Regions from separate parts of the Paenibacillus sp. J23TS9 genome, predicted to be linked through region 1. Evidence: riboswitches for the same ligand, from Rfam matches in the RefSeq annotation. Region 1 holds a riboswitch; the other holds the start of a gene.
What was found. A riboswitch is a leader RNA that binds a small molecule or an ion and turns the genes downstream of it on or off. The one in region 1 is predicted to bind cyclic di-AMP.
Positions count from the first base shown of each region.

Region 2: another riboswitch for cyclic di-AMP. It lies ahead of KJS65_RS22835 (hypothetical protein); the one in region 1 lies ahead of KJS65_RS08710 (APC family permease).

Region 1 covers NZ_BOSG01000001.1:1,837,839-1,844,440, forward strand. The annotation lists gene KJS65_RS08705 (VanW family protein) at 1-469, opposite strand, end outside; gene KJS65_RS08710 (APC family permease) at 645-2,468, opposite strand; cyclic di-AMP (ydaO/yuaA leader) riboswitch at 2,613-2,773, opposite strand; gene aroC (chorismate synthase) at 3,223-4,281, opposite strand; gene KJS65_RS08720 (LysR family transcriptional regulator) at 4,392-5,273, shown strand; gene KJS65_RS08725 (GNAT family N-acetyltransferase) at 5,469-5,753, opposite strand; gene KJS65_RS08730 (amino acid permease) at 5,975-6,602, shown strand, end outside.
Region 2 covers NZ_BOSG01000004.1:265,507-272,108, forward strand. The annotation lists gene kdpB (potassium-transporting ATPase subunit KdpB) at 1-1,906, opposite strand, end outside; gene kdpA (potassium-transporting ATPase subunit KdpA) at 1,949-3,628, opposite strand; gene kdpF (K(+)-transporting ATPase subunit F) at 3,659-3,775, opposite strand; gene KJS65_RS22835 (hypothetical protein) at 3,877-4,269, opposite strand; cyclic di-AMP (ydaO/yuaA leader) riboswitch at 4,394-4,571, opposite strand; cyclic di-AMP (ydaO/yuaA leader) riboswitch at 4,786-4,996, opposite strand; gene KJS65_RS22840 (glutathione peroxidase) at 5,448-5,942, shown strand; tRNA gene KJS65_RS22845 (tRNA-Leu) at 6,035-6,117, opposite strand; gene KJS65_RS22850 (helix-turn-helix domain-containing protein) at 6,276-6,602, opposite strand, start outside.

The sequences.
Region 1 (6,602 bases):
CCAAAGCGATATTATGAGAACGATCTGTATTATTGGCGTTGTAATACGTTACATAATAACCGATTGGTTTTGCCCGCAGCGAAGCCAGCAGTTCCGTATCTACCTTCGGATACACCGGATACATAGGTGCTTCTATAGAAGCTGTTCCACCGCTGTAGAGGTATGCATAGTACCGTTTAAGAAGCTCTCTTCGGTTAAGCATGTACCCATTTTGACCGGAGACAATTTGTCCGTTACCGTCAATTCGGGCGTTTATTGGTTCCTTATATGTTTTCAGGTCCAATTCGTTCACCCATTGGTTATACTTTTCCATATCCAGCAGAGGAAACACCAAAGTATTATGTGCATCCCGTTTCAGACTGGAAATGGATTTCCCCTCATGGGTAATGGTCAGCATGCCATGATCCTGATCTCCGTCTTGGTCCTGCAGAAGTTTGAACAGGAGACACGCCATTGATATCCATTTCAAGCAACATCACTCGCTTCATCATTGTGGTCATCTCTTTGTGAAGGCATTCTTCCTGCTATTATGATTCCATTCCTGGATATTCATTCAAATACATGACAGATAAGATCTTTGAAACTTGCATACAACGAAAAAAACCCTGACAGCGTTTGCCGACAGGGTTTCTGTAATGTTGTCGTTATTTTTTCAGGTGATACGGAACAGTCGTTACGATGACGTCCTTGCGATAAAGCAAATAGGCGCGAATCATAAAACTTGTCTGGTTATGCAGCAGATTTTGCCAGCTTTTCTTAGGAATAAACTGTGGAATAATCACCGTCACTTGATAATGGGATTCACTGGCTTTCCGGTGCACCGTATCGATAAATTTGCTTAGAGGATGAATGATGCTCCGGTAAGGAGAATGCAAAGTCACAAGACGTACATCGGGTCTCCACTGGTTCCATTTTTCCTCGAACCGTGTCTCTTCTTCTCTTTCAAAAGGAATGTAAACGGCGATGATCTGATCGGCTGACAGTGACTTCGCATAATTCAAGGAATGCTCGACAACGTGTGTGATGCCGGACACGGGCAGAATGACGACATTACCTTCAATCGGGACAGCTTGCTCACAAGTGGCAAGTCGTAATTGTTCACCAACTGCTTCATAATGCTTCTTAATGCGGTGAAAAAGATAAACGATCAGCGGCAAGAATATCAGTACAGGCCAAACCTGCGAAAATTTGGTCATAAAGAACATGATGGAAACCGTAAAGCTGATAAGCGCTCCTATCGTATTAATAATCAGTTTAGGGACCCAGCCTGCCGGTTTTTCGCGAATCCATTTGACCATCATGCCCGTCTGTGAAAGGGTAAATGGAATGAATACACCCACCGCATATAATGGAATCAGATGCTCGGTTTGTCCGTGGAACGCAATAATCAGGACGATCGATAATAATCCCAGGATGATAATGCCATTCGAATACCCGAGACGATCTCCCCGGACAGTGAACATTCTTGGAATAAACTTATCCTTGGCAAGATTGACCGCAAGCAGGGGGAAAGCTGAATATCCCGTATTGGCTGCAAGGATCAGAATTAAGGCGGTCGTTCCCTGAATAAAGAAGTACATAAAATGCCGGCCGAAGGTCTGCTTGGCAATTTGAGATACTACCGTTTCATGAGCATTAGGCGAGATACCTAAATAATAAGCAAGGAAAACGATACCCGAGAACAACAGGGCAAGCAGGATTCCCATGGCCATTAACGTTTTGGCCGCATTTTTGGGTCCAGGATCTTTAAAGTTGGGTATAGCATTCGATATCGCTTCAACCCCTGTAAGAGCCGAGCTGCCTGATGCGAATGCTTTTAAGAGTAAAAACAAGCTGATGCCGGCAACCGGCGTCCCAATCGGAGCATGTAATTCGGGAGACACATGTCCCGTCATAATGTTGTACATACCTACCCCAATCAGGATGAATAATGCAAATGCGAATAAATATACCGGGTAGGCCAAGATAGATGCAGACTCGGTTACACCCCTTAAATTCAATATCGTAATCAGAATGACAAAAATTACGGCAATAGCCACCGTATGCTCATGCAGGGCAGGGAAAGCCGAAGTTAATGCGTCTGTGCCCGCCGACACGCTGACGGCAACTGTCAAAATATAATCGACCAACAAAGAGCCACCCGCAACCAGCCCAGAATAAACCCCCAGGTTCTGCTTGGATACGACATAGGCTCCCCCGCCATGCGGATAAGCAAAGATGATTTGACGGTATGAAAGAATCAGAGCCGTTAATAAAACCAATACTCCGATCCCAATGGGTATCGAATACCAGAATGCTGCCGTGCTTACCGTGATCAAAACCAACAGGATTTGTTCCGGTCCATAAGCAACGGATGATAAGGCGTCAGAGGAAAGTATTGCCAACGCCTTTTTTTTATTAAGTTTTTGTTCTCCCAGTTGGGTCGATTTCAGAGGCCGCCCGATTAGAAGTCTTTTTAATGCTGCCATTGCCTTAGTGTCACCGCCAGTGTCAAGTTGTAATATCATAGATGTCCCGAAACGGTTATCGCTCATAACCATTTCGACACGACAAAAAAAGCCGCAGGAAAGTTGGACCTTCCCGTGGCTTGTTAAAAACTTTTGCACACGACAAATTCCTCTTTCATAACGCTTACGAGGTTAGCTGACGGATTCGGGCTTGAAAGTATCCCTACACTTATAGTTAATAACCAAGTGATTCACCCCTAGGATGAAAAAAACTCATCCTCTTTGGTTCCCCCGCTCCTGATTTCAGAATTAAGCGATCTAGGAGTATATAATTTCAGGTTCACAAGTCATGATTACGAATGAAATCTTACTCCTTTCAAACACTTCATGTAAAGAAGCAAAGAGTCAAGGATAGGTTCAAAATCTTCTAATATGTGTTCATGGCATCGTTTACAATGAGTGGATGCTATGCTTTACTCGAATTATCTTTAATTCCCTCCAATTCCTGATCCAACTCACAGTTCCGAATCACCCCTATCCAAACATCAATACACAATTGAGCAAAATTAATTCATAGTAAGAAATTAAATCGTGAACATTGTCGTCATTTAGGCTATCGTTTCGTTATTTTGAATCCACAAAAAAAGGCCGCGGTTTCCGCGGACTCTTAAGAGGATATTTTCTTTTCTCACGATATTCCTGCCACGTTCGTTGAACTAGATAACCTAATAATATGGAAATTCCTCTCTGATTCCCAACATACTTTGGAGGCCATTTATTCATTCAGCAAAGCTGCTTGGCGCTTGTAATGATCCTCGATCACCATGCAGGCCATGGCTTCGATCACGGGCACGACGCGGGGGCAAATGCACGGATCATGCCTGCCGATCGTCTTAATCTCCCTCTCATTGCCGTTCACGTCAATAGTCCGTTGTGGTAAGGAAATAGATGAAGTCGGCTTGACGACGACACGGAACACAATATCAGCTCCTGTGCTGATTCCTCCGATGATCCCCCCGGCATGGTTTGTCAGGAATCCATCTGTGTCCATCTGATCATTGTGTTCGCTTCCCCGCATTGCGGCTGCTTGAAAGCCCGCCCCGAATTCAATACCCTTAATCGCGCCCACGGACAACATAGCCCTTGCCAGCTCTGCGTCCAATTTGTCGAACACGGGCTCCCCTAGCCCCGGAGCGACGCCGCGGATTCGGCATTCGACGATACCTCCGCAGCTGTCACCCTCTTCAGTCAGCTGTTCGATCTTCTCGATCATGCGACTTGCGGCTGCCGTATCGCACGCCCGCACCGCATTGCGTTCAATGACATCGGCGTCGAAATTCTCGCATTTTATACCGCCGATCTCAGTCGTATAGGCCAGAATCGAAACACCCCGCCGGTCCAAAAGCTTACGCGCCACCGCTCCCGCAGCCACCCGAGCAGTCGTCTCCCTTCCTGAAGCCCTGCCGCTGCCGCGAAAATCGCGAATTCCATACTTTTTCTCATATGTGAGATCCGCATGCCCGGGCCGGTACATGTTTTGGATGTCGTCGTATGCTGACGGGCGCATATCTGTATTGTTAAGCATGATGCACAGTGGCGTCCCCGTTGTACGCCCCTCGAATAGGCCAGATAGGATGCGTATCTTATCGTATTCCTTCCGGGGAGTCGTGACTGAGGATTGTCCCGGCCTTCTTCTATCCATCTGAATCTGGATGTATGCCTCGTCCAGCTCAACGCCCGGCGTGACACCCTCCACAATTACGCCTACAGCCTCTCCGTGTGATTCCCCGAACGTGGTCATTTTTAACCGCTCTCCGAACGTACTTCCCGCCATGCTAATTCCTCCCCGAATATTTAGAATTTCTTCTCTTTCAGTTTAGAGTTATACTTGAAATAAATGAAATCGTAATATTCGACGTGTGCCATAGAGAGGATTGATATCAAATGATCGCGAACACAGAATGGTATCGCGTTTTCCTGCATGCTGCTGAGACTTCCAATTTGACGAAAGCCGCGCAAAATCTCCATATGACGCAGCCTTCTGTGAGTTATGCAATCAAGCAGCTTGAAGGGGCTTTCGGTGTTGTGCTATTCGACCGATTATCCAAGGGGGTCCGCTTAACGCAAGAAGGACAGGATTTGTATAAGCATGTCCGGCAAGCGTTCGAGGAACTTGATGCTGCAGAGCGCCGCATGAAGAAACTGAAGCAGTTTAGCGAAGGACGGCTGAGAATTGGTGCAAACGGGGCGATCGTTAAGGATTTTCTTTTACCCTCGCTCGACTCGTTCCATGCCGATTATCCCGACATTCGCATTCAACTGACGCAGGAGCGGACCAGCAGCATTTTGGAACGTTTAAAAAAAGGCTCTCTGGACCTTGGCTTCGTCCATCTGCCGGTATCGGATGAAGAAATCAAGGTCCTCGACTCCCATGCCTCGCCTTATTGTGCGGTCGTTGGAACGGCTTTTGCGGATTGGACACGAGAGCCCTTACGGACTGAAGAGCTGACTAAGCTTCCTCTGTTAATGCTATCCATGGGCAGCTCGACACGATTTTTCATCGAAGGGTGGTTCCGATCGCAAGGGGTGGAAGTGGAAGCCGATTTCGAGTTGAGCAGCTTGGATATGCTCGCGGAATTTGCCGAGCGAGGTTATGGGATAGCCTTCTTGCCTCGGGACTTTGTCGCATCTCGTATTGCGGACGGATCGTTGCTGGAGCTTAGAACAGAAATCCCCCTACCGGATCGGCATATCGGTATTGCTGTCCACAAATATTTGACCCCATCGCTGGCTGCAGGGGCTTTTTTGGGGATGCTGCAGAACTGACGATTCTTTAACGCATTCAAGATGTTTCTACAAAACGTACCTGAATTTCCGATAGCTTAATGGTGGCAACGCATTCTCGAATACGACCTGTAGCCTAAAACAAAAAAAGCCGCGATTTCCGCAGCTCCTTCTGGATCTATGTTCCTTCGTTAATTAACCCGTTGCCATCATGCTACATGCTCCCTGTTTCGTTTGCTACCCTTCCACCTGCGCCCAGACATCCTTATATTCCTTATGCCTTTTAAATTGAGCCAAAGCAAACGAGCACGCGGGAACGATTTGCTTGCCTTCCTTGCGGGCGATATCTACGACCGCCTTCACCAGCTGATCGCCTATCTTCTGGCCTCGCAGCTGTTCCGATACATACGTATGGTCAATAACAATGATCCGGTCATCGAGCGGCTTGAAGTGAATCTCCGCAACGTCTTGTCCATCCTCCACGAGGACGAGTTCCTGACTGCCCTCACGAATTTCTCTCATGGGTTTCACGCTCCTTGTCGGTTGCTCTACTTTCTCATCTATTCTTCCCCCTCGCACGGTCTGCCGAAACATCGGGCTCTTGCTGACGGAAGGAAAATAAGCACTCTCCTGATATTTACTCTGGCGCTTTAGCAGAAGAAAGTGTATTATAAATACCTGTCGGTTCATTTTTTCATATCAGCAAGTAACTTTCCGAAAATTTTCAAAAGGGGTTTATCATCATGACCAGACATAAATTAGGCTTCTGGATCCTGACCGCCCTCGTGGTCGGCAACATGGTCGGTTCCGGAATTTTCATGCTGCCTCGATCTCTGTCGGAAGCGGCAAGTCCTGCCGGGGTCATTCTGGCGTGGGGCGCTACAGGACTCGGTGTACTCACCCTGGCGCTTGTCTTCGGCAGCTTGGCTGTCCGCAAGCCTGAGCTTAGCGGCGGCCCGCAAATCTATGCGAAGGAGCTGTTTCGTAAAGGTTCCCATGGCTCCCTCTTGGCTGGCTTTATGTCAACCTGGGGATACTGGGTAGGCAATATCGCCGGTTTTGTGGCGGTTATCACGACGTTCGCAAGCTATCTTTCCACCTTCTTCCCGGTGCTTACCAGTAGCAAGGAATGGCTGACCATCGGGAATTTCACGTTAAAAGCTGGCAATGCCCTGACGTTTCTCGTCTGCTCGCTACTGCTATGGGGAACATACGCCATCTGTCAAAAAGGCATGAACGGTGCGGGAAGGTTAAATTTTATTGCTACGGCCACCAAGGTCATCGGATTTGCACTCTTCATCGTGATTGCCCTGTTTTCGTTTGAGCAGAGCAATATTGGGCCATTCCTGGCTCCACGAACTAACGACAGCG
Region 2 (6,602 bases), on a different contig from region 1:
TGATGCCTTTCATTGCCAGCGGGATCAGCAGCGGAATAATAACGGCATTGAAAATCAATGCACTCAGAATAGCCGACATCGGCGATCCCAGGGCCATCACATTCAGTACGTTCATCTGTGGAATGGCCACCATGAACATCGCGGGAATGATCGCAAAATACTTCGCAACATCATTCGCGATGCTGAACGTGGTCAATGCGCCCCGAGTCATCAGCAGTTGTTTACCGATGGCTACGACTTCAATGATCTTGGAGGGATCGGAGTCCAGGTCAACCATGTTTGCTGCTTCCTTCGCTGCCACCGTCCCGCTGTTCATTGCAATGCCGACATCAGCCTGGGCCAGGGCAGGCGCGTCATTCGTGCCGTCCCCGGTCATGGCTACCAGCTTACCTTCGGCCTGTTCCCGGCGAATCACGGCGATTTTGTCTTCCGGCTTGCTCTCCGCAATATAATCATCAACACCGGCTTCCCGGGCAATCGTTGCCGCTGTCAGCGGGTTATCCCCCGTACACATGATGGTCCTGATCCCCATCTCCCGGAGTTGTTCAAAGCGCTCCTTCATACCCGGTTTCACAGTATCCTTCAGGTGAATCAATCCATAGATTTTGTCGTCAACCGCAACTGCAAGCGGCGTTCCGCCTTCGGACGCGATCGCATCCGAATTCGCGGCAAGGTCTGATGGAATGCTGCCGCCTTGGGAAAGCACCCACTGGCGGACCGCATCAACCGCTCCCTTGCGGACATGACGTCCATCCTGCAAATCAATGCCGCTCATTCTTGTCTCTGCTTTGAATTCAATAAATTCGCCGCCTGCTGCAATATCCTCGTCATAGCCCAGCGTTTGCTTCTTCATCAGCTCAAGAACAGACCGTCCTTCTGGTGTTTCATCCTTAAGTGAGCTTACTGCCGCCCAATAGGCTGTTTCTGGCAGGGAAGCATCACCTGCAGGAATAAACTGGCTGGCCATCCGGTTACCATACGTAATTGTCCCTGTTTTATCCAGTATCATGGTATTGATATCACCGGAAGCTTCCACGGCCTTACCGGACATGGCCAGCACATTGAACTGGGTAACACGGTCCATCCCGGCAATCCCAATGGCTGATAGCAGACCGCCAATAGTCGTAGGAATCAGACATACCAGAAGGGATATGAGAACCGGAATATCAAGTGATATCCCCAAATATTTGGCAATTGGTGCAAGCGTGACGACCACAATCAGAAAGATCAGCGTCAATGTCGTCAACAGCGTACTCAGCGCAATTTCATTTGGCGTTTTCTGACGGGATGCGCCCTCAACGAGTGAAATCATTCTGTCGATGAACGATTCGCCCGGATCGCTGGTAATGGCCACCTTGATCCGGTCACTGACTACCCGTGTACCACCGGTCACGGAGCTGAAGTCGCCGCCCGCTTCCTTGATGACAGGGGCTGATTCCCCGGTAATGGCCGATTCATCAACTGAAGCGAGCCCTTCGATGACTTCACCATCCCCCGGAATCATCTCGCCCTGCGATACGATGACGATGTCACCTTTGCGCAGCTCTGTAGAATTAACAACTTTAATATCCGGACCAACACATTTATTGGCGGTTGTTTCTTTTTTACTTTTCTTCAGAGAATCTGCCTGTGCCTTACCGCGGCCTTCAGCCAGCGCCTCGGCGAAGTTCGCGAACAGGACCGTGAACAGCAGAATCAGAAATACAGTCAAATTAAAACCCAGGCGCCCTCCAGTGTTGAAATAGTCTGGAAACAGAACCATCAGCAAAACGACAAATGTGCCGATTTCAACCACGAACATGACCGGATTCTTCAACATAACGACCGGATTCAATTTAATAATGCTGTCCTTCATAGCATGCTTGATAATGCTGCCTGTAAGCATGCTTTTGCGTTTTCCGCTCATGATTCTTTCCACCTCATTTATTTTGGGAATTGAAGCCATTCCTTATTTAAGTGTTAGAAATTCCGCCACCGGGCCCAGAACCAGCACCGGCAGGAAGGTCAATGCTCCGATCAGGAGCACTGTTCCGACCAAAATGCCCGCAAACAGCTTTGTATCCGTATGGAAGGTGCCGATGGTTTCAGGGACCGTTCTTTTTCGCGACAGAGAGCCGGCTACGCCCAGGAGAGCGATAATCGAGACATACCGTCCCAATAGCATGACAAGCCCCGTGCTTACGTTCCAGAACACCGTGTTATCACCCAGGCCCTCGAAGCCGGAGCCGTTGTTCGCTGCGGAAGAAGTATACTCATACAAGGATTGGCTCAGTCCGTGATACATTGGGTTAGTCAAGGCATCCGTTCCCAGATGCGTCATAAATGAAACAGCCGTCGGAACCAAAATGATAAACGGATGCGCGAGTATCGCAATGGCAATCAGCTTCATTTCCCGGCTTTCGATTTTACGCCCCAGGAACTCCGGTGTCCGTCCAACCATCAAACCGCATATGAACACGCCCAGAATGGCATACATAATCATATTGACGAAACCTACACCCTTGCCTCCGAACACGACGTTCAGCATCATTTCCGCCAGTGGAGCAAGTCCGCCAAGCGGCGTCAGCGTATCATGCATGTTATTGACCGAGCCGGTCGTCGCCGCCGTCGTGACGGTCGTGAACAGCGCGGACTGCGCCACGCCGAACCGGACCTCTTTGCCCTCCATGCTGCCTTGCGTACTGTTGATGCCAAGCTCATTGATTAGCGGGTTGCCGCTTTTTTCCGAAAAATAGGTCAGGCACAGGAAAGCTGCGAACAGCACCATCATGGCCGAGAAAACAATCCAGCCCTGCTTGCGGTTTTTCGCAAACCGCCCAAAGGTATAAGGCAGCGACGCCGAAATCGTCCACATGCTCAATATTTCAATTACGTTCGTCAGCGGACGCGGATTTTCAAAGGGATGCGCCGAGTTCACGCCGAAAAATCCGCCCCCGTTCGTTCCGAGATGCTTGATCGACTCCAGGGACGCTACAGGCCCCATGGCAATGTGCTGCACTGCACCGCCAAGCGTGTTTACAGTAACGGTAGGCTCCAGCGTCTGCGGTACCTGCAGTCCCACCAGCACCAGCGTAACGATGATCGCGAGCGGCAGAAATACGCGGGTATGAGCCTTTACGAAGTCTTCAAAAAAGTTACCCATCCCGCCTCCTCTGCGGGTGATCCCACGCATAAATGAGATGGCAATGACCAGACCGGAAGCCGCCGACGTAAACATCATCATCGTGATGACGATCATCTGGCCGAAGTAAGACATGCCGCTTTCGCCGCTGTAATGCTGAAGATTCGTATTGGTCATGAAACTGATGACGGTATTAAAGGACAGGCTGGCCTCCATATTTCCGGTTTGATTCGGATTGACTGGCAGCCCTCCCATCAGTCTGAGAATCAAATAGCTGACGGCCACCAATATGATGTTGGTCGCAATCATACTGAGAGCGTATTTTTTCCAGTTCATGCCGGAGCGGTTTTTTAGACCGATGAACTTATAAAAGAGCTTTTCTACGGCTCCAAAAATTTTGTCCGTACGGTTCGCCTCATTGGAGAATACGTGATATATATAGCTGCCTACCGGTTTAACCAGCAGGAGCAGCACAGCGATAACGATACAAATCTGCAGGATATCCAAAATTGCTTCCTCCTCTTCAAGGCTGGTTTTCTAAAATCGTTCCGGATGGATCAGGGCATAGACCAAATAGATGAATACGAGCAGCGCCAGTACCATAACAACGATCATTTGTCTTCCCCTCCCCCATCCACGACATGGCCGCACCATCTTAGGAATAGCAGAAAGACACCAAATACCCCTGCAAGCGTCAAAATCATCAGAAAGTCCATCATGGCTTCACATTTTCCCTTCTCTTTCCCGAATAAGCACTATTTCAGCAAGAATCCAACCTCGCCGTTCAACGTATGAATGATGTGATTCGCTCCTAGTCCCCGGTAAATCCCCGGAGAATTATCCGCCCTTGTGATCACGTATATGGGACGCGATGTCCACGGCCGGCATATTTGCAGGTAGCGGCATGTTAAATTGAGACTGTTCTCAAAAATAAAGATCCGGCCGATCCTCTGTTCAGGAACGACCCACTCAACCGTGTTGTTGGTGTGGATCCGAATGATTTGCGAAGCTCCAAGCTTTCTAAGCTCGCGTTCTTCTTTCAGACTATTGGTAAGCACGGCGAAAGGCCGTTTGAGATAGATCAAAAGCTTAATAAAATTGCGTCCGACCTCGTTCGGCGCTGTAACGATGATGAGTTCCTCATCCACGACTTTGTGCTCCTCCTTCTGGCAGATTGTCTGAACATAAAATAGGCCGCAGGGAAAGAGGACCTTTCCCGCGGCCTACAAGTTCATGACGAAAGAAAGCCATGAAAATATGCTCACGACAAATGCTGCCTCTCCCTATACGCTTACGAGGTTAGCTGACGGATTAGGGCGTGAGAGTCGCCCATCCTCATTGTCCCATTACGGGACGGAAGGATTCACCCCTGCCTCATATGCCTAAAGCCATATGATGCTGTTGGTTCCCCCGCTTCCGGCCCTGGGCCGGAATTAAGCGTTAAAGACATTCAAATGTTATATTTTTTTGCATTTCATGCATTTTGGCAATAAGAAAAACGTCAATTGACGTACTTTCACAGAAGACAGACCGCGATTAGCGGAAATTTTTCTTGCAATATCAGGAAGTAATGGCTCTGTAGTTTATACTTTCTGATATTATAAAAAACCACAGAGGTTAACTGAACCCCTGTGGTCGATAGATATCGATCACAAGTTTCATCATTCCTCTCTCAAACAACGCTTACGAGGTTAGCTGACGGATTCGAGCGGTGAGAGTCGCTCTACCCGCGCCCGGATCCATGGCATCCGGTCACAGGATTCACCCCTGCGGTATCACCTGTCTCCGACTCTCACACCGGACAACTGGAGTACGCGCGATTGGTTCCCCCGATTCCCACCCATAAAGAGAGTGAAAATTCAGCGATTCAAAAATGGAAACGTCTTGAATTACGATTTGAATCATACACCCGCGTGCAATTAGTGTAAAGGTGGTGTGAAATCGCTTATCGCTTAAAATAAGATCATTTCAGCTCAGGTTATCGCTTACAAAAGTTTATATCTCCTTTTGGCTCTCGTATCCTCTCTATTTCACCTGTTTATATTAAACGGATTAGAGCCTTCCATTCTTCTTTCTGTCAATGAACACTGTATTTTCATAAAGTGACGTGAAGCAGCGCCAGAGCGAGCAAACGGTTGAAAAACAGCTGCTCCAACCGGCAGTCAGGCAGCCATGCCCTGAAAACGGATATTAAGGTGATTCCAGCCCTCTGCTGAGTTTGGCTGAGGCTTATGTTTCATTGTTCTGATCGATACGTAAGATTGAAATGAATTGATTCATTGTATAAAATTAAGTTGTATAAGATATAAGGAAGGGAGGAAGGAAAATGTCTGTGTACGACTATCATGCCCGCACGTTGCAGGGCAAGGAAAAACCTTTATCCGACTATCAGGATCAAGTGCTGCTTATCGTAAATACGGCAAGCAAGTGCGGGTTGACTCCCCAATATCGGGGGCTTCAGGAGCTGTACGAAAAATTTCATGATCAGCATTTTGAAATCCTCGGATTTCCCAGCAACCAGTTTGCGCATCAAGAGCCGGGAGGCAGCGAGGAAATTGCGGAGTTTTGCCAAGTCAATTACGGCGTAAGCTTTCCCATGTTCGAGAAAATCGATGTCAAGGGCGATAACGCCCATCCGCTGTTCAAGCATCTCACCGAAAAGGCGCCTGGCGTACTGGGCTCCAAGGCGATCAAATGGAATTTCACTAAATTTCTGGTCGACAAACAAGGGCGGGTTATTAAGCGCTACGCACCACAAACGACACCGGATAAAATTGAAGAGGATATTAAAAAGCTGATCGGGAATTCTTCTTCCAATTAAAAACAACGAGCGGCATATAATTTCGTATATCTGCTGAAAAAACAAAAAGATCCTTGCGGGAGCAAGGATCTTCTTCGTGTTCTTACTATAAATGCGGTAGAGAGGACTCGAACCTCCACGAGCATACGCCCACTACCCCCTCAAGATAGCGTGTCTGCCATTCCACCACTACCGCGCAGTGATAACTTTTTCAGCAACTTTTTTATTATATACCAACAGCCCGAAAATGTAAATAGCTATCCTGAAAATTCAATGTATAGACGGCAGGACCCGCTCTCACTAGCATCAAAATGACAAGTCCTGCCTTACGGTTTCTCATCAGAATAAAATACGTTATTGATCAAAAGATTGTTGTTTTTTATAGCGGGTAAAACTGATATACTCCTTAATAAACTCTTTTTCTTTTTCGGATAATAAGACGCTGGATTGATCACATTCGTCCCATACGTATGTACTCCTGTTTTCCTTTATAAGAAAAGACTCCGGTTCTTTGCCCAGAATGAGCCAATCCAAGCTGACGCCAAAAAACGAGGAAATTTCAACGAGCTTATTCGTGCTTGGTGTTGATTTACTCCTTTTCCAGTCTCCCAGATTGCCTGTACTGATCCCCAGCTCTTCACAAAATAGCTTCTTCGTCATCCCCCGCATTTTAATTAACGA